One region of the Radiobacillus sp. PE A8.2 genome, then DNA from elsewhere that is predicted to be linked to it. Evidence: riboswitches for the same ligand, from Rfam matches in the RefSeq annotation. Region 1 holds a riboswitch; each other region holds the start of a gene.
The links. Region 1 has a riboswitch for cyclic di-GMP ahead of ACI6MV_RS01250 (EAL domain-containing protein). Riboswitches for the same ligand answer to the same signal wherever they lie in the genome.
Positions count from the first base shown of each region.

Region 2: linked by a shared signal. The riboswitch ahead of ACI6MV_RS07315 (prepilin-type N-terminal cleavage/methylation domain-containing protein) and the one ahead of ACI6MV_RS01250 (EAL domain-containing protein) in region 1 are both predicted to bind cyclic di-GMP.
Region 3: linked by a shared signal. The riboswitch ahead of ACI6MV_RS06630 (DUF192 domain-containing protein) and the one ahead of ACI6MV_RS01250 (EAL domain-containing protein) in region 1 are both predicted to bind cyclic di-GMP.
Region 4: linked by a shared signal. The riboswitch ahead of sda (sporulation histidine kinase inhibitor Sda) and the one ahead of ACI6MV_RS01250 (EAL domain-containing protein) in region 1 are both predicted to bind cyclic di-GMP.

Region 1 covers NZ_JBJGXI010000001.1:312,938-318,719, forward strand. The annotation lists gene ACI6MV_RS01230 (phosphoenolpyruvate hydrolase family protein) at 1-270, shown strand, start outside; gene ACI6MV_RS01235 (Tm-1-like ATP-binding domain-containing protein) at 367-1,587, shown strand; gene ACI6MV_RS01240 (phosphoenolpyruvate hydrolase family protein) at 1,612-2,436, shown strand; gene ACI6MV_RS01245 (magnesium chelatase domain-containing protein) at 2,723-2,923, shown strand; cyclic di-GMP riboswitch class I at 3,026-3,111, shown strand; gene ACI6MV_RS01250 (EAL domain-containing protein) at 3,442-5,782, shown strand, end outside.
Region 2 covers NZ_JBJGXI010000009.1:113,224-119,005, reverse strand. The annotation lists gene ACI6MV_RS07325 (type IV pilus twitching motility protein PilT) at 1-737, shown strand, start outside; gene ACI6MV_RS07320 (type II secretion system F family protein) at 750-1,952, shown strand; cyclic di-GMP riboswitch class II at 2,029-2,113, shown strand; gene ACI6MV_RS07315 (prepilin-type N-terminal cleavage/methylation domain-containing protein) at 2,157-2,552, shown strand; gene ACI6MV_RS07310 (prepilin peptidase) at 2,633-3,388, shown strand; gene pilM (type IV pilus biogenesis protein PilM) at 3,403-4,362, shown strand; gene ACI6MV_RS07300 (PilN domain-containing protein) at 4,379-4,930, shown strand; gene ACI6MV_RS07295 (hypothetical protein) at 4,927-5,547, shown strand; gene ACI6MV_RS07290 (SPOR domain-containing protein) at 5,665-5,782, shown strand, end outside.
Region 3 covers NZ_JBJGXI010000008.1:100,943-106,724, forward strand. The annotation lists gene ACI6MV_RS06615 (aminotransferase) at 1-150, shown strand, start outside; gene ACI6MV_RS06620 (lysophospholipid acyltransferase family protein) at 565-1,782, shown strand; gene ACI6MV_RS06625 (sodium/glutamate symporter family protein) at 1,775-3,139, shown strand; cyclic di-GMP riboswitch class I at 3,462-3,550, shown strand; gene ACI6MV_RS06630 (DUF192 domain-containing protein) at 3,695-4,039, shown strand; gene ACI6MV_RS06635 (Flp family type IVb pilin) at 4,055-4,240, shown strand; gene ACI6MV_RS06640 (A24 family peptidase) at 4,314-4,829, shown strand; gene ACI6MV_RS06645 (TadE/TadG family type IV pilus assembly protein) at 4,826-5,188, shown strand; gene cpaB (Flp pilus assembly protein CpaB) at 5,351-5,782, shown strand, end outside.
Region 4 covers NZ_JBJGXI010000015.1:14,679-20,460, reverse strand. The annotation lists gene ACI6MV_RS09935 (ABC transporter substrate-binding protein) at 1-1,141, shown strand, start outside; gene ACI6MV_RS09930 (AroM family protein) at 1,557-2,231, shown strand; gene sda (sporulation histidine kinase inhibitor Sda) at 2,531-2,668, opposite strand; cyclic di-GMP riboswitch class II at 2,686-2,769, opposite strand; purine riboswitch at 3,002-3,101, shown strand; gene ACI6MV_RS09920 (MFS transporter) at 3,274-4,467, shown strand; gene ACI6MV_RS09915 (Crp/Fnr family transcriptional regulator) at 4,786-5,493, opposite strand; gene ACI6MV_RS09910 (aminotransferase class V-fold PLP-dependent enzyme) at 5,526-5,782, shown strand, end outside.

The DNA.
Region 1 (5,782 bases):
ATCCATGAACTTGCGCACATACTTAATTTGTCTCGTACGTATTTAAGCACATTGTTTAAACAAGAGTTAGGCATTTCGTTTACGCAATACCTGATAAATTTTCGAATGAACCGAGCGATTGAGATTTTAAAAACAAAAGATTTACCGTTGCACATTGTTGCGGAAATGGTTGGATATCCTAACTATACTAATTTCAGCAAAATTTTTAAAAAGTATAAAGGGGTATCGCCAAGAAAATATATAGAAACGAACATAAAGACAAGTTTGTAAAACATAGAGCCATTCCCTTCTTGTATAGAAAGCGCTATCATTGTATTGTCTAATGATAACGTTTTCTTTTAATTTAAATTTGAGGAGTGTTAAATGGTGAAGACGATTGCTTTGGTCGGGACGTTTGATTCAAAGGGGAAAGAGTTTTTATTTGTTAAGGAACTAATTGAATCATTGGGATTAGCAACTTTTACGGTGCATACAGGGGTATTTGAACCTGCGTTCACGCCTGATGTGAATAATGCGGAAGTTGCAGCAGCAGTTGGCGAGAACATTAGTGAAATTGCAGCAAAGAGAGACCGATCGAACGCTACAGCAGTCTTAGCAAAAGGGGTAGAAGTGCTTTTACCTAAATTATATGATGATGGGATGTTTGATGGGGTCTTATCTTTTGGTGGAACTGGAGGCACATCGATTTCTACACCAGGTATGCGTGCACTTCCAATTGGTGTTCCGAAAGTTATGGTATCGACTGTAGCATCTGGTAATACCGAACCTTATGTTGGAACAAGTGATCTTATTATGATGCCATCGGTTGTAGATGTAGCTGGATTAAATATTATTTCTACCAGAATTTTTACAAATGCCGTATTTTCCATTGTGGGTATGGTGAAATTTGATAGTAAGATAGATGTGGAGAAAAAGCCATTAATTGCAGCGACGATGTTCGGTTTAACAACACCTTGCGTGAATTATGCAAGAGAATACTTAGAGGCAAGAGGGTACGAACTTTTAATCTTTCATGCAACAGGTGTCGGTGGTAGAACAATGGAACAATTAATTGCTGATGGATTTGTGGACGGAGTACTTGATATAACAACAACAGAATGGGCAGACGAGTTAATGGGAGGCATATTGAATGGTGGTCCAAACCGTTTGGAGGCAGCAGCAGACAATGATATTCCTCAGGTGGTTTCATTAGGTGCGTTAGATATGGTAAACTTCGGCCCTTTTAACTCGGTACCAAAGCACTATGAGGGTCGTAATTTCTATAAACATAATCCTACGATTACGTTAATGCGGACAACTGTGGAAGAGAATAAAAAATTAGGTGAAGTGATTGCGGAAAAATTAAATCGAGCAAAAGGAAATACGGTTTTAATGTTGCCACTGAAAGGTTTATCAGGAATTGATGTGGAGGGTCAACCTTTTTATGGTCCAGAGGAAGACGAAATGTTAGTTGAAACGTTAAAGGCAAATATTGATTCAAGCAAAGTTAAGATCATTGAAATGGATACTGATATTAATAACAAAGCGTTTGCAGAAACGGCTGCAGAGCAGTTAGTTCAACTCTTAGATAAAGCTTACATTAAATAGATCATAGCGAAGGAGCAGAGTGATATGTTAAAAAGACAGGAAATTCTAGAACGTTTTGCCAGTGAAATAAATGCTGGAAATATTTTATTAGGTGTTGGGGCTGGTACTGGAATCACGGCTAAAAGTAGTGAAGCTGGTGGGGCGGACATGCTAATCATTTACAATTCTGGTCGATACAGAATGGCTGGCCGTGGTTCGTTAGCAGGATTACTATCCTATGGAGATGCCAACCAAATCGTAGTAGAAATGGGTAGTGAGGTGTTACCAGTAGTTAAAGATACACCTGTATTGGCAGGAGTAAATGGAACAGATCCTTTCCGCGTCATGGATGTTTTTTTAAAGCAATTAAAAGACCAAGGCTTTAGTGGCGTACAAAATTTTCCTACAGTTGGTCTAATTGATGGAACTTTCCGCGCCAATTTAGAAGAAACAGGAATGGGATACGATCTAGAGGTTGACATGATTCGTAAAGCACACCAATTGGATTTATTAACAACTCCTTATGTGTTTGATGAAGAACAAGCGACAAAGATGGCCGAAGCAGGTGCGGATATTCTAGTAGCACACATGGGATTAACAACAAAAGGGACGATTGGTGCGCAAACGGCGTTATCCTTGGATGACTGCGTGGAACGTATTCAAGGAATTGTAGATGCTGGAAAGGCAGTCAATCCTGATATTTTAGTCATCTGCCATGGGGGGCCAATTGCGGAACCAGATGATGCAGCATATGTAATTGAACGCGTAAATGGCATTGTTGGATTCTTTGGAGCATCGAGCATTGAAAGATTTGCAGCGGAACGTGGAATTAGAGAGCAATCAGCAGCATTTAAGGAAATAGGGAAATAACCTTACTTTTAATAAAGATAGATCTAGTCCTTTCGGGGGCTAGATCTATTTTCGTAAAGAGGTGCCTTCATTTCCCGATGATGACAAAAAGACCTTCTATGTAGAAATTAATATAACCCCACACTAATGCTTATCATTTTGCACTTATAACTGAAGAAGTTGGAAATGAGTACTGGTGGATGATCGAACAGGGCAAACAGGAACAGGCTAAAGCTCAAAATATATACTTGGAATATGTGGGTGGTGTCGAGTATAGGGTTAAAGAAATTGAAGGGGCCAAGTTTAAGTGGAAGTGCAGCTGTTCACTGGGGGGCTAGGGTTTAGTATCGTTGGTCTCCCAGCTGCTTCTGTGAAGAAATTGGAAGACGAGGTTATGGCTGATTTCTATGCAAAAGACTGTTGTACTATTCCAGATAAAAGGATTCAGATTGACTTGTCACCGGTTGTAAAGAGAAAAGGGAATTCAAGATTTCTAGATATTCGCTAAGTTTACAAATTGTGGATTCGACAATAACCACCGTTTTCTTGCATTTTTTTACAAGTTGTGGTTTCATGAAGTATATAAATATGAATAAAAGCGACAATTTTATATAGGCAAAGGCAAAGCTGTGGAAATGCAGTGACGCAATGCTATAGGGACTTAGACTGTTTCAGTTATGTCAGCCAGCTACCGTTTTTGAAAGAGCACATTCTTTAAACGGAGTGTGTTTTTATTTTACAAGTGTCTAGCTGCGAGTGCCAGTAACTATGCGACTTCACGAATCACCTACGATAAGTCATCATTGATTCAGGTTTTATCGAAAGTCGACTAAGAGCGGACTTGTCGTCCAACGTCGACATCCCCCCAATGGATAGGTATGATTCCGTTATCCTAGTCGACTCGATCTCCAGTCGCTATGTTTCTAAGTGGGTGCTCTGCGCTATTCTTGTATCCTCATCTATTTCTACATCGATTCTACAATTGTAACGTACATACATTTAAATTCTAGCGAGGTGAGCTTGTTAATGAAAGGGAATTCAATCGGACAAAATGATGTTGTATTCAAGGAATCGACGTTTAATGATTCTCCAGACGGTGTTGTGCTTATCAATGATCAAGAAAAGATCGTTTATGCCAATGTAGTAGCTGGGCAATTACTAGGTTACGAGCGACCAATCGAATTAATTAATCAGGTGATTCGTGCTATTTTTCCGAATTACATAAGAAGTGAAGAGTTGAATCTTGGTTTGACGCAAAACAAGACAAAGATCCAACTGCAATCAAAAATGATGTACTGTACTGTAAATGAAGAGCAGCATACACTAATCATCTTTAAAAAATCAGAAGCATTAGAAATATTCAGAGCTTTTTTTAAGGGAATTTCCAATAAAACAGGAGAATCCTTTTTAAGGGCTGTTGTGAAATTTATAACCGAGGTATTTGAAGTTGATGCTGCCATCGTTGGAAGAATGAATGGAGAAGGTTTACAAACGTTGGCTAGCTATAATCGTCATGAATTAGAACATGACATATGGGAGTATTTCCCGGCAGAAGTTTTACAGGATTTAGAGAAGACAAAAACTTCCGTATACATAAATGATATAGAAGAAATAGGTGCTGCTATTCCTGATACGGATGTAAAAAGCTGTTTAGCAGTACCTATCTTAAATGATCAACAGCAGTTGCTAGGGGCCATAGCTATTTTGGAGTGTCAACCTATGATGAATACAGAGCTCGCAAAGGAGATTATGCACTTTCTTTCCTATCGTATTACAGCTGAAATTGACCGAATTAGAAATGAGCAGAAGATCACAGAGAGCAGGCGAAGATATCAGGAAATTATTGAATCTACACAAGAATCTATATACTTATATAGTGATAACCAAATTGTATTTGCAAATGAAAAAGGAATCAAATTATTAGGTGGTTCTGGCTTAATTGATCTAGTAGGATTAGATATCTTGCAATTTACGCATCCGGATTTTCAAGACTTTTTCAAAGCTTTATTAAAGCAAAGCAGTGAAAGAAAACGAGAATCTACCATTATAGAGGGTAAACTTATCGGATTGGATCACCATGTGCATGATGTAGAGGTGATGGTGACACCATATGAATCCTTATCCAGCCAGAATACCTTACAAATATCGGTGAAGGATGTAACAGAACAGAAGCAGGCGCAGAATTTTGATTCGCAATTGCGTATTCGAAAGCAAAAGTCTGAGCTGTTGCAACTGATTAAAAATAAGGACATCAATAACGGAAAGTTGGATAAAGCTTATAAGATTATTGCTGAATCCGCATCGAATTCACTTGGTGTAGAACGTGTAAATATTTGGTTATACCATCCAGAGCGTTATGTGCTTGAGTGTAAGGATCGGTTTGAATGGAGTAAAAATGTGCACAAAACGATAGATTCCATAGATTTAGAGGATAATCCTCATTATATGGTATCGATTGAAAAGGATTCACTTATTACGGTACATGATGTTTATAAGGATATTAGTAATTATAGTATGTACAAGCCGTTTCTCGATCCATCTGTCAGTTCCTATATCGATGCACCGATTCGAATTGACGGTAAAGTGATTGGAGTAGTAAGTTTTGAACACATAGGGATGCCTAGACAGTGGACGTATGATGAACAAAGCTTTTCGTCATCAATTGCGGACATTGTTGCTTTAGCAATTGAGAAAGCAGAACGAAAGCGGGTGGAGGCACAGGTCGAGCACTTAGCTTATTATGACCAATTAACGAAGCTGCCGAACCGGATCTATTTATATGAGAAACTTCATGAAGTGTTAAAAGATGCTAAAAAGCACAACCGAGAATTTGTTGTTATGTTCTTTGATTTAGATCAGTTTAAACAAATCAACGATAGTCTAGGGCATACAGTTGGTGATCAGTTATTGCTAGAGGTTGCGAAACGTATCAAAACATCTATACGTGAAATTGATTTGTTTGCACGAATGGGTGGGGATGAGTTTGTACTAATTCTTCCGCGAATTCGACAAAAAGAAGATGTAGCAGTCGTAGCGGAACGGATAATCGATGCTTTTAAAGAGCCGATTAATCTTGAAGATCGGGAGCTATATATTACGACGAGTATTGGTATTAGCGTTTATCCAGATGATGGTGAGGATGAAGAATCGCTCATTAAGCATGCGGATAGTGCGATGTATGAAGCAAAGGGAAAAGGTAGAAATGCGTATAAATTTTATTCTTCATCAATGAGTGAACAGGCAGAGCAACGGCTGTTACTGGAAATGAATTTAAATAAGGCTTTAGAACGGAAGGAATTTATATTATTCTATCAACCTATTATGGATTTGAATTCAAACAAAATGCGAGGTGGAGAAGCATTAATAA
Region 2 (5,782 bases), on a different contig from region 1:
GAACTATTCCTGCAAAAATACCAACATTAGAGGAATTACAAACCCCTGAAGTGTTAAAGAAGATTGCAGGAGTAAACCAAGGCTTAGTACTCGTTACTGGCCCAACTGGAAGTGGGAAGAGTACCACGTTAGCAGCGATAATTGATTATATGAACAAGCAAATGGCTCGTCATATTATTACGTTAGAGGACCCGATTGAATATTTACATAGTCATAACAAGTGTATTATTAATCAACGTGAAGTAGGGTTTGATACGAATAGTTTTGCTAATGGGCTGCGCGCTTCATTAAGACAAGACCCTGACGTCATTCTTGTAGGGGAGATGCGTGACCTAGAAACTATTTCAACAGCAATTACTGCTGCTGAAACTGGTCACCTAGTTTTAGGAACGTTACATACAACCGATGCTGCATCAACAATGGAGCGGATTATTGATGTATTTCCAGCTGATCAAAAAGGACAAATTCGTGTACAACTTGCCAATGTATTAGAGGCAATTGTCTCCCAGCGATTATACCAGACTGTTGATGGCAGGGGTAGAAGAGTTGCGATGGAAATCTTGCGTAACACTGCACCGATTAAAAATTTAATCCGTAATGACAAGATGCACCAAATCGCAAGCTTTATGCAAACATCTAAAGAACAAGGGATGCAAACGATGAAAATGAGTATCACAGAGCTTTTAAAACAACGCGTCATTGCTGAAGAAGTAATGATTTCCTATACGAATAATTAGAGGTGTTACCATATGTCCTATTATAGCTATCAAGGAAGAGATCGAGTAGGAAAACTGAAAAAGGGTAAAATAAGTGCTGACACAAGGCAAGAAGCAATGGGACAGTTAAAAGGTCAAGGGATCGCCGTTTTCAAAATAAAAGAGCTGAATAGTGTTCTGTACATGGATATTTCATTTGGAAGTAAGGTAAAAAACCGTGATTTTGTGCTATTTTTAAGGCAATTCTCGACATTAATCGAAGCGGGTATCCCATTAATCGAAACAACGACTATCTTGCAAGAACAAATTGACAATCCTGAATTAACGAAAATTCTAGAAGATGTTAAAGAGGATTTGGAAGCGGGGGTTTCTTTATCCCAAGCATTTAACAAGTACCCAAAAGTGTTTCCAAGCTTGTTCATTAATATGATTATTGCTGGTGAGGCAAGCGGTACCTTGGATGAGGTATTGAATAACCTAGCTAATTACTACGAGAATCAATTCCGTCTCAAGCAAAAAGTTGTTTCAGCACTAACGTATCCGCTAATCATCGCCTTTATTACCATACTTGTGACGATGTTTTTACTTGCATATATCGTACCAACTTTTGCGAATATGTTTGCATCGATGGGAGAAGAACTTCCCGCCTACACTGCATTCGTCTTAAAAATCAGTGGGTTTTTACAAGATTTCTGGTGGACGATTCCAATCTTGATTGGTTTAATCATCGTTGGCTACGGGTATTTGATGAAACAAGATCAGTTTGCATATCGCGTTGACGTGATTAAATTACGAATTCCGATATTCGGAAAATTAATGCAAAAAGCAGTGATGGCAAGGTTAACAAGAACGCTTAGTTCTTTAATAAATAGTTCGGTACCTATTATTGATTCCGTGCAAATCGCACAAAAAATTGTTGGTAATAGAGTCGTCGAAGCAGTTTTAAAAGAGAGTGCAGAAACACTCGAACAAGGGGAATCGATGGCAGGACCGATGGACAAGCATTGGGTGTTTCCTGTATTAGTGACGCAAATGATTGCGGTGGGTGAGCAATCGGGTTCCCTAGATGAAATGTTAAAAAAGGTAGCCGATTTCTATGACGATGAAGTTGAAGAAGTAGCCGATCGGTTAAAAAGCTATATTGAACCAGTCATGATTGTGCTACTAACTGGTGTCATCGGTTCGATCGTACTCGCTATCGTTATACCAATGTTTGCAATTTATGATGCTTTTTGACAAAAAAACAAAAAATATGCTATTAAGTTATAAAATTATTGTGGACAACAATTGTTTGTCTAGTATAATATAACTAGTAAGAGCGGGATGCTATGAACAGCTACCACTATATGGGCACTTTGGGTAGCTAGGAGCAAGTAGTGCAACCGACTGACTTCAAACAATTATGTTTTAGATAAATATGATTTGGGGAGGACAACAAACATGTTAAAAAAGTTATTAAAAATGATGAAAGATGCTAAAGGTTTTACTTTAGTTGAGTTATTGGCTGTAATTGTTATTTTGGGGATTATTGCTGCGATCGCTGTTCCGGCGATTGGGAGTATTATTTCAGATACGGAAGGTAAGGCACATGATTCAAACGTAGAAATGGTAGAAGAGGCTGCTCGTTTAGCTGTTGCAGCAGGTGAGAATCCAATAGATCATACTGACTATACAGGGTTTACTGCAGATGAATTGGTTGAATTAGGTTACCTAGAAGAAGTGCCTGAGGATCCTGAATCCGGTGAAATTTATACCACTGCTTATGTTGAAGTAGACACTGAAGCTACGGGTAGTAACAAGTATAATGTAAAATTAACTTATACTGCTCCTGAATAATTGAAAAGTTAACCTTGACACTAATAGTGTCAAGGTTTTTTAAATAATGACCACTATAACCATATTAGGGAGTATGTGAAATGCAATCATTCTACATCCTTTATTTCTTCATCACCGGTATCATCTTCGGTTCTTTTTACAACGTAGTTGGTATCCGTGTCCCCAACAAACAGCTTTTCGAATCACAGCGATCTTATTGTCCTCATTGTAATCATACGCTGAAATGGTATGAGCTTATTCCTGTCTTCTCTTTTATCTTTCAACGCGGAAAATGTAGAAGCTGTCATAAACCAATCTCCATACTTTACCCTGCCATTGAACTGTTTACAGGTATTCTATTCATGTACAGTTATATTCATTTTGGATTCAGCAAGGAACTTGTCGTTTCGTTGCTTTTCATGTCATTATTGGCTATCATAGTTGTAACAGATCTTCGTTATATGCTCATTCCTGACAAAATTCTGCTTTTCTTTTTACCTTTGCTTGTAATTGCCCGCATTTGGGTACCGTTAACACCATGGTGGAGCTCCATCGTTGGAGCGGTAATTGGTGTGGTACTATTAGCGCTTATTATTATCGTAAGCAGAGGCGGTATGGGTGGCGGCGATATGAAGTTATTTGGGCTATTAGGTATTGTGCTGGGGCATAAATATGTGTTGTTAGCATTCTTTTTATCGACGTTGTATGGAACGGTTTTAAGCATCCTTCTAATAGCATTCGGCTTAATAGAACGGAAAAAACCTGTACCATTTGGGCCATTTATTGTGTTAGGAACAATTACTACATATTTTTTTGGTGATACCTTGATTAATTGGTATCTAAATCTCTTTTACTAAAGTGGGTGATATCATTGTCGGAAGCACAACAGAAACGTGTCAATATTATTATTACTGATCATGTGATTCGATATATGTACATAAAAAAGCCATCAGTGGATGGTGTTAAGGATTACGGGGAAAAACCACTTCTTGCCGGTATTGTGGAAGACGGCAAAATTAAGGACCAAGCTGCCTTTGAAAAGGTATTAAAAAGTCTTGTTAAAGAAAAGAAATGGAACCGCCAGCCACTATATTTTTGTGTGCCAGAAACAGCAGTTTCGATTCGTGAGCATGTTGTGCCAAAAGGATTAACAAAACAGGAAATAAAAAGCTATGTTTATATGGAGCTTGAGGAAAATTTGAGCTTTCCATTTAAAGATCCGATCTTTGATTTTGAAGTTATTGGAGAGGCAGAGGACAAAACGAAAATTTTACTGTTCGCTTATCCACGTGAGCGGGTAAATCAATTTGTGCAAACATTTCAAAATGCAGGGTTGAAACCGGTAGTAGCGGATTTATCTTCTTTATCTTTATATCGATTGTATTATTCATTAAATAAAGCGAGCCAGGATGAAAATCTGTTGGCGGTTCAATGGGGCAAGGATGCAATTGTTCTTACTGCGTTTAAGCAGTTAAAACCAGTATTTACACGTTACATTAAAACATCGAGTGATCCGCTTCGATATGACATTTTAACGAAGGAATACGTATTAACTGAAAATGATGCACTTGTGGAGCAATACATTGAATCTCAATTAGTTACAATTCAGCGTTTTATGGATTTCTTCCAGTTTTCCGTTTCTGATTCATCAGAACCTATTACAAAGCTTCTTCTTGCTGGTGATTTCCCTGATATGGAAAAGATTGAGATGTTTGTAAAAGAACGCTTTTCTATTTCAGTGGAATCGATGCACAATAATTATGAAGCACTACAGATCCCTGCTAAGTTTTCTGATGTATTAGGCTTAGCATTAAAAGATAACAAGGAATAGAGAGTTGGACTTGGCTATGATCGTCGAAATTAACCTTATCGAGCCGAAAAAAAGAAGAAATCGTGCTCCTTACTTTATATCATTCATATCTATCTTACTAATAGCGGGTATTCTATTTTTGTTGTACTGGGGAAATAATTACTTTAACCAACAAATAGACAATATTCAACAACAACTAGCAACCAATCAAGAAACGGTGCAAGAAGTTAGAGCAGAAGCAGCTCTACAAGACAATAGAGCTTTATTGCAAACGCAAATTGTGCAAATTGAACAGTCGATTTTTCCAACTGTTGCTTTGATGGACTATATGATTCAATTGTTACCTGATGGCGGGGTTTTTCAGAGTTATAGTCATGGAGATGCAGCGATTACGATTGCAACACAGATGGATACTTTTTCTGACACTGCTGCCTTTACCAATACGCTTCAACAGCAATCGTTTATAACCTCTGTGGAAGCAAATGCGGTGCAAGCAACGGGTGTGGCAGAGAATCAATATGATTATCTAGCAACTTATGTAATAACGATCGATGAACAAGCTTGGATGAAAGAGGCGAATCCAGAATGAAGATAGAGTGGAATCGTACATCATTAATAGTATCCATATTAAGTGCCATTATAGTGATCGGTGTTTGTTTCGCTGGCTATAGCTACTACATACAACCAACGTTAGAGCAAAAGCAACTCTTGGCTGATCAATTAGCAATACAAGAAGAAGTTATTGCTAATCAACAGAATGGTGCGTTAGAAAGCTCGACTGAATTACAAAGAATCGTGCCGGTTGAAAATAATTTTCCTGCGCTTCTATTACAAATGGAAGAAGTAGAAGCAGCAACAGGTAGTCAAATTATGAATATTAATGTCACATCAGAGAACGCGCAAGCAATCAACAATACAAATGAAACAAACCAAGAAGCGGCAACAACTACTAATACAGAGCGTGTTTCCTACCAGTTAAACGTTGTTACGACTAATTTTAATACAATGCACCGATTTATTGATCAGCTATCAGAATTGGAACGTCTAGTCGAGATTGATAGTATCCAATTTAGTCAACAGCCAGAAAATAATTTTAACTTTACTGTTTCAATTTCGACGTTTTATTCGCCAGAGTTGTCAAACTTGGAAGTTGAAGCACCTGATTATAACTTCGAACAACCGGCAAACAAGCGTAATCCGTTCTAAGCGAAACGTGAGAGAATTGTAGAAAAATTGTACACTTCATCTGACAAAAGTCGCCTTACTTTTCATCTTGTCTGTGATAGAGTGAAACAAACTCTAGTGCAGAAGCGAGGGAAAAAAGTGGACAAGCAAAAAACGATTTCAATACGGATGAACGGAAAAGAAACGATTATACCAAGTGAAAACAAAGCACGAGAGACTTTCGAAGATTCTTATAAAGAACAAGCAGCTACGCTGG
Region 3 (5,782 bases), on a different contig from region 1:
CAATTATTGTACCAAGAAAGAGTCGCAGTTGTGCCAGGTAATGTTTTTGGTGAAACAGGTGAAGGATATGTTCGTTGTTCTTATGCTGCGTCATTAAAACAGCTAGATGAAGCAATGAAACGGATCAAACGATTTGTTGAACAATTATAAAAGGAGTTATAAGGCCATGTTTGTGGTCTTATAACTCCTTTTATATGTATAAATTAAGCAGAGGAGTATAGCTTTAGCTCCGCCTCGTGGTCCTAAGCTTATCGGTGGAGGTCTGTCTAGCTTCGTCTGGACGCGGCGTGGAGGTTACCGGGGATCGATCGGACCAATTGATTTTGGGGTATTTGGGGGATTGCACCACACATCAGGATAATTGCACCGTTCGGGAGGTTGATTGCACCAGACTGCGTGATAATTGCACCAAACAAGCAGCTAATTGCACCACAACGCATAAACGAGCGCCCTGAGCTTTTCATATCCTGCCATCAGGTGCTTTTAACCTAGCAATCTAGGTTAATAATAAGGTAGAATTATAGTAGAATTTGTAGAAACTAACCCTTACAGGAGAGTGAGTCGATGAGTATAGAGAAAAAGCCAAGTAGGTTTGCGCTGAAGCTTATTTTGACACCGATTCGAACTTTTTTGGAAAGTCGTTCAGAAATTGTGGTTGAAAAAAATGACACGTTAACCATGAAACCTCCTTATATCATCTTGTCGAACCATGTTACGAATTGGGATATGTTCTTGCTTAACTGTTATGTAAAAGATCCAATTTGTTTTGTAGCTAGTGATTCCTTATTTAGGCATCCGCTTTTAAAGCGTGTATTAAACTATGCGGGCGCCATCCCAAAAACGAAATTCAAAAATGATGCGAGTACGATTCGGGCAATCATGAAAGCGAAGAAGAATAAGCGAGCTATTGCGATTTTCCCTGAAGGAAATCGTAACTGGGATGGTAGTACAGAACCAATCATTTACACGACGGCAAAGCTTGTTAAATCGTTGAAAATTCCGGTAGTTGTCGCAACTATAAGCGGTGGTTACCTTAGTCATCCAAGGTGGGCAGACTATCATCGTAAAGGTAAAATATCAATCTCGTTAACAAAGGTATGGGATGAAGAAGAACTAGCTAACGAAACACCAAAATCGATTGATGAAAAGCTAGCATTAGCACTCGGTCATGATGAAGTGAAATGGCAGCATGATAAAGGTTATGCTTATCAGGGTAAAGCACTTGCTGAGCACATCGAACGATTACTATTTATTTGTCCACACTGTAAGGAAATAGGGGAAATGCGTTCTAATCAAGATTTGGTAGATTGTCAAAGCTGTGCTTATAAAGTTCGTTACACCCCTTATGGAACGTTTGAACAAGTAGAAAAGCCGGTTACTTTTGCAACGCCAAGAGATTGGCATCAGTGGCAACTATCCTATATGGAAAAGACGATAGATAGTGGAAACTTAAGTCAAAGTTGGCAGGGCGCAATGAAGGATCATGTGAAATTGTATGTTTCAGAGGAGCGGCAGCCTTTCCAATTCGTGTCTTCAGGAACGCTATCGGTGGTAGATGATAACATGAGTTTTCAAGCAGATAAGGGAGGAAATCATAGCTTCGAACTTGAACATATCGAAGGTTTAAATGTTCAACTTCATCATAAATTGGACTTTTATTATCACAACAAAATGTATCGTGCCATCTTTTATCGACCTGAAACTTCTGCATACAAATGGTTGAAAACAATTCAACTGTTAGGATTGTCAGAGAACAAGAAGGTGAGGGAAAAAGTTGAGTAATTCATGGGAGTTTATTATTGATTTTACGTGGTTGTCATTATTTATCGCTGTAGCAGCTGTATTAAAAGCAAGAATTCCTGCTTTACAAAGATTTATCATACCAACGTCAATGATTGCTGGATTTATGGGTTTAATTGTTGGTCCAGAAGTGATTGGCTGGATTAGCTTTGATTTAGACAGGTTGGGTGATTTAGTTTACCATCTGATGGCAATTGGGTTTATTGCATTATCTCTTAAGGAACGTAATGTGGAGAAAAAACCAGGCATGTTAAATGCCGGCATGTTCATTGTTTCCACCTATTTAGTACAAGGTGTGCTAGGGTTTGGCATTTTACTAATTCTGATGATGACGATCTATCCTGATATTTTTCCGGGTGTTGGTCTGTTATTGCCGTTAGGATTTGGTCAAGGACCTGGGCAAGCCTATTCCATTGGAACGCAGTGGGAACAGCTTGGCTTAACTGGTGGAGGAAATCTCGGTTTAACGATTGCTGGAATTGGATTTATATGGGCAACGGTTATTGGTATTATACTTATGAATATTTTAACGAAAAACAAACGTTATACGTCCAATTCCACAAGCAATGCAGCGCATCATGATAAAGTAATCGAAGAATTAGAACCAGATGAAATACCATTAAGTGATGCAATGGACAAGCTATCCTTTCAAATGGCACTTATCGGTGTAATTTATTTAGTGACCTATTTAACGATTGTAGGATTAGGAAATGTATTAACTCCACTTGGGACGTACGGAGAGACTTTTTCACAGCTATTAATGGGTTTTCACTTTATCATTGGTAGCTTATATGCCATATTGTTCCGCTGGATATTAAACCGCTTAAGGGATAAAGGTGTGCACTTGGAGCACAAACCTAACAACTATTTATTGCAACGGATCTCTGGTTTTTCGTTTGACTATATGATCGCAGCATCTATCTCGGCTATTTCGATTTATGCCTTAAGGGAGTACGCTTTCGTTGTTCTGCTGCTGACAACGGTTGGGGGAGCGGCAACTATTTTCTTTACGGTATGGCTTTGTCCGCGGCTGTTTCCACAGGATAAGATACCTAATGTTCTAGGATTCTACGGTATGCTCACCGGAACGATTTCGACCGGAATGGCATTAGTCAAAGCAGTAGACCCAAAATTCAAATCGAATGCAACCGAGAATATGGTAATGGGTAGTGCAACAGCGATTATGTTCGGGATTCCATTATTGCTTATATTAAATATACCGATCGTTGGATACGTGGAACAGAAACCGATACTTTATGTGTATACTTTTTTTGCGCTAGTCGCCTACTTGTTTATGCTAATGACGATTATGCATTTTAGGGTGAAGAAACAAAAATGATAATCAGAGGGAGCATTAAGTGTTTATTTCTAAGATGTTCAATACGGTAAATAAATTAGAAAAATACTGAAAACATTAAATCAAATCAAATACCGACATGGTTAATTATGACTATGTAAGTTGTGTCGTGAAATAGTTCATACTATATATTCTAGGTAAAATGTATTATAAAATATATGTTTAACGTTAAAAATGTATAAATTTACTATAAAAATTATCATGAATTGTCGAAATTACACGACTTTTGACCTATTTTAAAATGTGGATGTCTGCTTTAGTATAAGTTTAAGAGATTTAGTCGGAAAATTTTATATTTCCTGCATCTCGATAAAGGCAAACCTGGTGAAAGCCAGAGACGCAAAGCTATAGGGGCTTACGTGTAGAAATACACGGTGCCAGCCAGTTACCGAAAGAACAGGGAGTAGTTTAATCAACTTGGATAGTTTTAGAGATTACATGAAAATGTAATGCTAACTCTTAAATTGTTGATTAACTACAGTAATAACCCCGCTTTCGGTAAAGGCGGGGTTATTTTTATTAATCGGAGGTGAAGCATTGAAGTTAGTTAACCTGAGTAATGATCAGGTAATCGCTGAGCAAATTGGACAAGCCTATTCCTTCTTCAAACGACTGAAGGGGCTAATGTTTACAGATCAGCTTAGTCTAGGAACAGGATTACACATTAAACCCTGCCAATCCGTCCATACTTACTTCATGAATTACTCCATTGATATTTTGTACGTGAACAAAAACAACATAGTCGTTGCTATCGACGAGGCTTTGGAACCAGGGAAAGTCGGAAAACGTTATGCAGATGCGGTTTCTGTAATTGAATTACCAGCAGGAGCAGCAAAGAAATCATTAACTAGAGTTGGTCATAATTTAAATTTTATATTATAAAGGGAGAGATTCTAAATGTTGAACAAATTAAAAGGATTGTTTATTGAAGAAGATGGACAAGGTATGACTGAGTATGCGATCGTGTTGGGTGTTATTGCTGTTGGTGTGGTTGCAATTATTACCTTATTCGGCAAACAAATAACAGCAATGTTTAAAGATGTAACAGACTCACTTACAGATGTATCTGGTGTAAGTTCATAATATTTTTAAAAAGGCAGCTTTACTTAAATAGTAGAGCTGTTTTTAAACTTTTTGTAACAGGGAGAGTGAGTATATGTTGCTAAATCTATTGTTATTCACAGTTCTATTAATCTGTGTAATTACTGACTTGCAAAGTAGGAAAATATATAATAAAGTGATTTTTCCAGCAATACTCATAGCTCTTCTAATAAATATGATCTTTCTAGGTTGGAACGGTCTTCTTATTAGTTTACTAGGGTTTATAAGTGGTTTAGCTCTACTTTTGATTCCATATCTGATGGGTGGCATGGGCGCGGGTGACGTTAAGCTGCTGGCGTTAGTTGGCGCAATAAAAGGGACATCGTTTGTATTGTACACAGGGTTTTACATGGCTGTAATTGGGTGTGTGATTGGTGTTCTAGTTTTGTTGTTCCGCAAGGGAGTTACACGACGTTTTAAACAAATGTTTTACTCCTTATGTGGAATCAGATATGGTTTGAAAATTCCATTGCTCCAGAAAGAAGGTTTGCAAACCACATATCCCTATGGTGTAGCAATTGCAGCAGGTGCGGTAATGGCGTTCTTTCTAAAAGGTGTGTTCTGGCTATGATCCGTGATGAAAAAGGTCAATCTATTGTTGAAACAGCGCTCGTTATCCCTCTCTTACTTTTATTAATAATAGGCATAGTAGATGTAGGTAAAATTATATACACGCATTCCACGCTGCAATATATTACACAACAAACTGCACGTGAAGCGACGCTAGGTAGAAACGTATCCGAATTAGAACAATTTGCTAACCAACAAGCAAATAACTCAAGAGTAAGTATACAACCAGACATAACATCTTCAGGTGATTCAGTAACTGTAAAGATTCAATCTGAAATAGAACCACTAATTCCGTTTGATAAGTTATTCCCATCAAATTCTATAACACTTTCATCTACTTCTACGGTAAGAATAGAGTGAGAGAATTTAAGCAATAACCGGAGGGAAAACGGAAGCTTCTTATTCCCCGAAACTATTACTACTAATACTTTATATAGGATTTAAACAAGGTATTTTCTAGCAAGATTCTGACGCCGAGCTTAACGGACATATACGATAAGACTAACAGAGTAGGTGGAAAGCATGCGTTCCAAATTTTTATTTTTATTAGCAATCATAATGGCAATCATTACTACTTTTTTATTTTTTAATAATACACAACAGCCCCCTCAAACAGAACAAGTTGCACAACAAAGTACAGTAAAGGTGATTGTTGCAAAGCAACCGATTACTGAAAACCAACTGATTTCTGCTGACATGCTTGAGGAAAAACAAGTGGTCGATGAAAATGTGCTGCCGCAAGCAGTGTCTAGCATTGCAGAAGTCGAAGGGAAATTTGCTACAGGGACAATTGAATCTGAGGAAATCATCCTTTCTCATCACCTAACTGATGCACAAGAAGAAAATTTATTTTTATCACGGAAGGTAAAAGAAGGTTTCCGAGCTGTTTCGATTTCCGTAAGTGACATTCAGTCAGTAGCAAATCTAATCGAGCCCAATGATTACGTAGATGTG
Region 4 (5,782 bases), on a different contig from region 1:
TGTGGAAGTTACAGGTGAATTCGAAGTTGTCATTCACGTAGAAGAACCTAATGCAGCACTACTAGCAATGCTAACAGACCAAGGTAATATTATTGTTCCAAAAGAAGAAGTGGAAGGCTGGGGAGACCAATTTGGTGCTCACTTAGTAGGGACAGGTCCATTCATTCTTGATGAATGGCAAACGGATCAACAAGTAGAATTAGTTAAGAACGAAAACTATTGGGGAGAAGAACCTAACCTTGATGGTGTAACATACAAATTTATCTCTGATGCATCCATGATGACAAATGCGTTACGTTCTGGTGATATTGATATTGCAACAGACATTAAAGGACAAAATAGAGAAGTTATAGAACAAGATGAAAACCTAGATCTACTATCAACTCCGGGTCTTTCGATTACTTATCTTGATATGAACTTCCAACAAGGTCCTACAGCAAATCCACTAGTAAGAGAGGCTATTTATAAAGCAACTAATATCGAAGAAATTGTACAAGGTGTACACCAATGGGGTGGAGGCACGGTTGCCAATGGACCACTTCCAAAAGGTTCTTGGGGGTATGATGATTCTTTTGAGTCATTAACGCCTGAATATAATCCAGAAGAAGCGAAAGAAATTTTAGATCAAACAGAATATGCAGGTGGATTTGAAATCGACCTATATGTACTAGAAACACGTAAGAACTATGCGACAATCTTCCAAAACCAAATGAAAGAAAACTTAAATATCGATGTTAACATTCAAGTTTCTGAATGGGGAACGTTAACAGAGACAATTTCTAGTAACAACGCACCGATGAACATTGGTGGATGGTCTTGGTATCCAGATCCATATTTCTTCCTTAATCCACGTTTCCACTCGAGTCAACATGGATCTAATGGTAACGGTAAAGCATATGAAAGTGAAAAAGTAGATGAACTACTCGATCGTGCACTTACAGAAACAGCTGATCAAGCAGAACGTGCTGAATTATACCAGGAGGCTGTTGCAGAAATCTTAGCAGATCATGCAACGATTGAATTTGATAACTTAGACATTGCAACTGGTATTAATCCAAAAGTTAAAGGATTTAACCTTTCTCCAGATGGATCGATTCATGTTGTAAGTCCAAATGGTGTTAACATTTCAATTGAAGAATAAGAACAAAAGCGCAGAGCTCCGGTTAGCGACGTACGGACTGGACTGAACCGCAGGAGATAAAGGAAACACGGTGAACGAAGTGAATCGATGTTGACTTATCGTACGGAGGTGAGGGAAGTCTCGCTAGTCGCTGGCGCTCGAAGCTGGCCGTGGCTAAATAACTCAGCAAGATATCCACAACTGTTTATTTTTATAATTTCCTAGACCATTAGAAAAGCGCAGGCGCCTTGCTCACCTCCGACAAGCTTAATTCAAACCTCGGAGTGGTGGTCTTCGCCACATAGAGGTTTGAATTAAGACCTCGAGGAGGTAGGCGCCGGAGCTGGACATCTTCAAATTTATTACTTTATTATCTTTCAAGCAAAGAGAAGTAGGGATTGTCCCTACTTCTCTTTCTTCAAAGGGAGGTATATTAATGAACAAAAAGATCGGTGTGATTACAATTGGTCAAGCTCCAAGAACAGACTTGTTACCCGAAGTAGAAAGGTTCTTTTCCTCCGATGTAGAATTTATCCAACGAGGTGTACTTGATGGTTTCGGTAAAAAGGAACTAGAACAAATAAAGCCCGAACCAAATCAGACAACACTTGTTTCAAGGCTCAAGGATGGTACTTCTGCCACGATGGCAAAAGAAAAAACACTTCCGATTATCCAACAAATTATCGACGATTTTAATCGAGATCAAGTCCATTTAATTATTATAGCTTGCACAGGCGAATTTAAACTTTTTCAATCTAATGTTCCAATCATCTACCCCGATTATTTATTGAACCATGTTGCACAAGGTATTTTTAGAAACAAAGGAAAAATTGGCGTCATCGTACCACTTCCAGAGCAATATGAATCAATAGAAAAAAAGTGGCAAGCTGCAGGTTTTTCACCTACATCTTGCGCAAGCTCGCCTTACATCTATGATGAAAGCTCACTTATCAAAGTAACAAATGAACTTGAAAAATCAGATATAAGTACGATTGTACTAGATTGTATCGGCTATACCCAAGATATGAAAGATATTGTTAAAAAGCATACGAGGAAAAATGTTATCTTATCTAGAAATATTGTATTTAAAAATGTGGCAGAATTACTTTAATTAGGATTTTTGTATGGATGCACTTCCTACAAAGATACTATCCTATGGGTACATGCTACAGATCTTAGATAAAATTCGATTTCTAACACGTATAGACATTTGCTAGCAATGGTGAGGTGGCCTCCCAACTTGAATCATCTTAGATAAAATAATATAAGAACGAAAAAGATACTTTTGCATAGCCTGAGAATCCAGAGAAGAACACCCGAAGTGTTACACTCTACGCCAACTTCGGAAAGTGACACCTCTTACCACTAAAACAAGGCAATCTATCGAAAGGATTGCCTTGCTCCTGTTCCCTATACTTCCAAATTCCGCCTGCCTAGCTCATCTTTTAACAACTGTATAAAGTCTTCACTCAACTTTAATGACAGCGCTTTTGTATAGGCGACAATTAATTCTTCATCATTTAAATGTAAAATACCAATACCAGTCATTACATGAACAACATCCTACAAAATTCAGTCGGTTGCACTAGACGCTCCCGGTTATTTAAGTGCCCACGTAAAAATAATCGTTCATCGCTTCTGTATACAAATCTTAGCTTTATTGACTTTTGAATGCAATAGGGTTATTTATAGATGTTATACTACTACATGTATAAAATATTCCACATACGTCGTTCAGAATGAACAAAGTATAATCACCTTTTTGCACAAGACCCGTTTTTGGAAGTAACCATGGAAGATAAGCCAAAGGTGATGGTGATTTGATTTTCCAAAATTTCCACTTGTAAAGTAAAAGAATTCATAGTACAATCTTCAAAGTGTCCACAAATTAAATATTGAAACTGTATAACCTCAAGAATATGGCTTGAGGGTCTCTACCAGGAACCTTAAAATCCTGATTACAGAAAATGAATCGTTAATAATTCGTTTTTTGTAATCTGGATTTTTTTGTACTTTCCTTTCGAGAAGGTTGGATTCAAGCATGAGAATGCGGGCTAGTAAGTCTTCGTGTTCTTTAGCACGATCGACAAGCACAACATCACCCTGGAAGACCGTCGCACCCTAACAAACGTAGAAAGGAAGATTAACAAACTATGAATATAAAAGTATTTATTTTAGCTTTTGCAACACTATCAGTTGGATTAGTTGAATTAATCGTAGGCGGGATTTTGCCGACTCTTGCTGAGGATTTAAATATAGCTTTAAGTACGGCAGGACAGTTCATCACAGTATTTGCTCTTATTTATGCCTTAGCGGGGCCAATTTTGCTTGTTATTACGAAAAAAATCGAACGCAAGAAACTGTATCTGATTGCCCTGTTGGTTTTCTCACTTGGCAATGTTATGACTTATTTTAGTCCTGATTTTACATGGATGATGGTTGCCCGGGTAATTACCGCTGCTAGTACAGCGCTGATTGTCGTATTGTCGCTCATTATTGCCCCAAAAATTGTTGCGCCTACCCATCGCGCAAAGGCGGTTGGGCTCGTTTATATGGGGATTAGTTCCTCGCTCGTACTCGGTGTGCCTCTCGGAATTCTAATTTCGAACACATTTGGCTGGCGCGTTATCTTCCTTGGAATTGCCGTGTTATCGCTTGTCGCAATGGTGCTGATTGCCTTGTTTTTAGAGGATGTACCAGGAGAAGCCGCTGTACCGCTCAAGCAACAGCTGAAAGCAGTTTGCAGTCCCAAAATTGGCTGTGCCCATCTTGCCACGTTATTTTTCCTAGCGGGTCATTATACACTATATGCGTATTTTACACCGTTCCTGGAAACAGAGCTGCATTTGAATTCCTATTGGATTAGTGTGTGCTACTTCATTTTCGGAATTGCAGCAGTTGGCGGTGGAGCTTTAGGTGGAACACTTTCTGATTGGATTGGTACGAAGAAAAGCATTTTGATGGTGATCATCGCCTTTGTAGTTGTGCTTGGAATCTTGCCGTTCACCACTTTTTCACTTGCACTGTTTATTCCAGTGATGATCATCTGGGCAGCGCTAAGTTGGGCACTAGCTCCACCACAGCAAAGCTATTTGATTCAAGCCGCCCCAGCCACCTCGGATATCCAGCAGAGCTTTAACAATTCCGCACTGCAAGTTGGGATTGCCGTAGGTTCTGCGATGGGCGGAATTGCGTTGGAACAAACCGGCACCGTGGCTCAAATGCCATGGGTTGGGAGCATCGTTACCGTAATTGCTTTACTGTGTGCCGTATATTCTTTATCTAAAACGAAAAATAGAAGACAGAAGAACATCTCTACCTCATCGTTACAGGAATCAGGGGTTTAGGTAGGAGATTCCAAATCCAAACATCCTAGATTGGCGTATCGCTGGTCTAGGATCCTTTTTAATTTAACTGGTTAGCATTCATTATACACGATACTCTTTTGCACTGTTAATAAAAAATTCTAGTAAACTTTTGGTTAAAAAATAGGTGAGTCTAAGCCAAGCACTGTTAAAATTATAAAGCACTTCCTCTAGAAGTCCCAACCGGCACATTATAAAAAAAGGGAAGTTACATCCACAATTCCACCCCCAACAAATATTATTCCAAAATGTTAATTGTTTTACATCAAATTGAATATAAGCACATTATAATTAAAGGAGTTAATCAAGCATTAGTTCCTCGTTTGCTAGATTGGCGAGGTTATCCAGATTATTAATGATGTAGTATCGCCCATCCTTTCTTATATATTTATTTTCTTCAAGCCATTTTATATTTTTAGCGATTGTTACGCGGGTAATGCCTAACAAGTTGGCCATTTCCTGGTGTGTGAAATTAATCGTTAGTCTAATTTCTTGAGATGCAAGTGTTTCGCCATATCTAATAGATAGATGAACAAAGGTTGCACACATTCTAGGAAGGGATTTTGTATAACTTAGTTGGAGTGTTTGCATGCACAATAGTCTATATTTTTTGGTAATCAAATCTAATACTTGACTTGTATATCTAGGTTCATTGCTGATTTTTTCCAAAAACACATCTTTACTAATTCTAATAAGTTCAACTTCTGAAGCCGTGATAGCACTGCTTGAATAACGGGAATCATCATTTAAAATACATTCGCCTATTAGTCCGTTCGTGCCGATGACAGCAAGTGCTTTTTCTTCTCCATTGGGAGAAATAAGAAATAAACGCACTCTACCTTTTATAACAAGATATAGGTCGTTGCCATCTTCATTTTGTCTAAAAACGATTTCATGCTTTTTAAAAGAATTTTTTTGACCAAGGTCTTTCAATATTGTCCAATCATAATCCATTTCATCAAACCAAGGATTTAGTACGTTAAATCTTTTTTCAATCTCATTTGACATTATCAACACCCCTAAAGAAAGGAAGATTTTTTATGAACAATACGTTATTGCCAATTGCACGAGAAATGTATCCAATATTATCAGAAAAAATTATGCTGTCAAGCTGCTCACAGAGTGCGCTCTCTACTAAAGTTTTACAAGCAATAGATTCATATAAAGATAGTTTAACAACTAACGGCATGGACTGGGCATTATGGATGGAAAAAGTAAATCAAGCAAAGGCTAAATTTGCCCAATTGATTAACTGTACTCCTGAAGAAGTTGCTGTCTTATCTTCTGTGTCAGATTG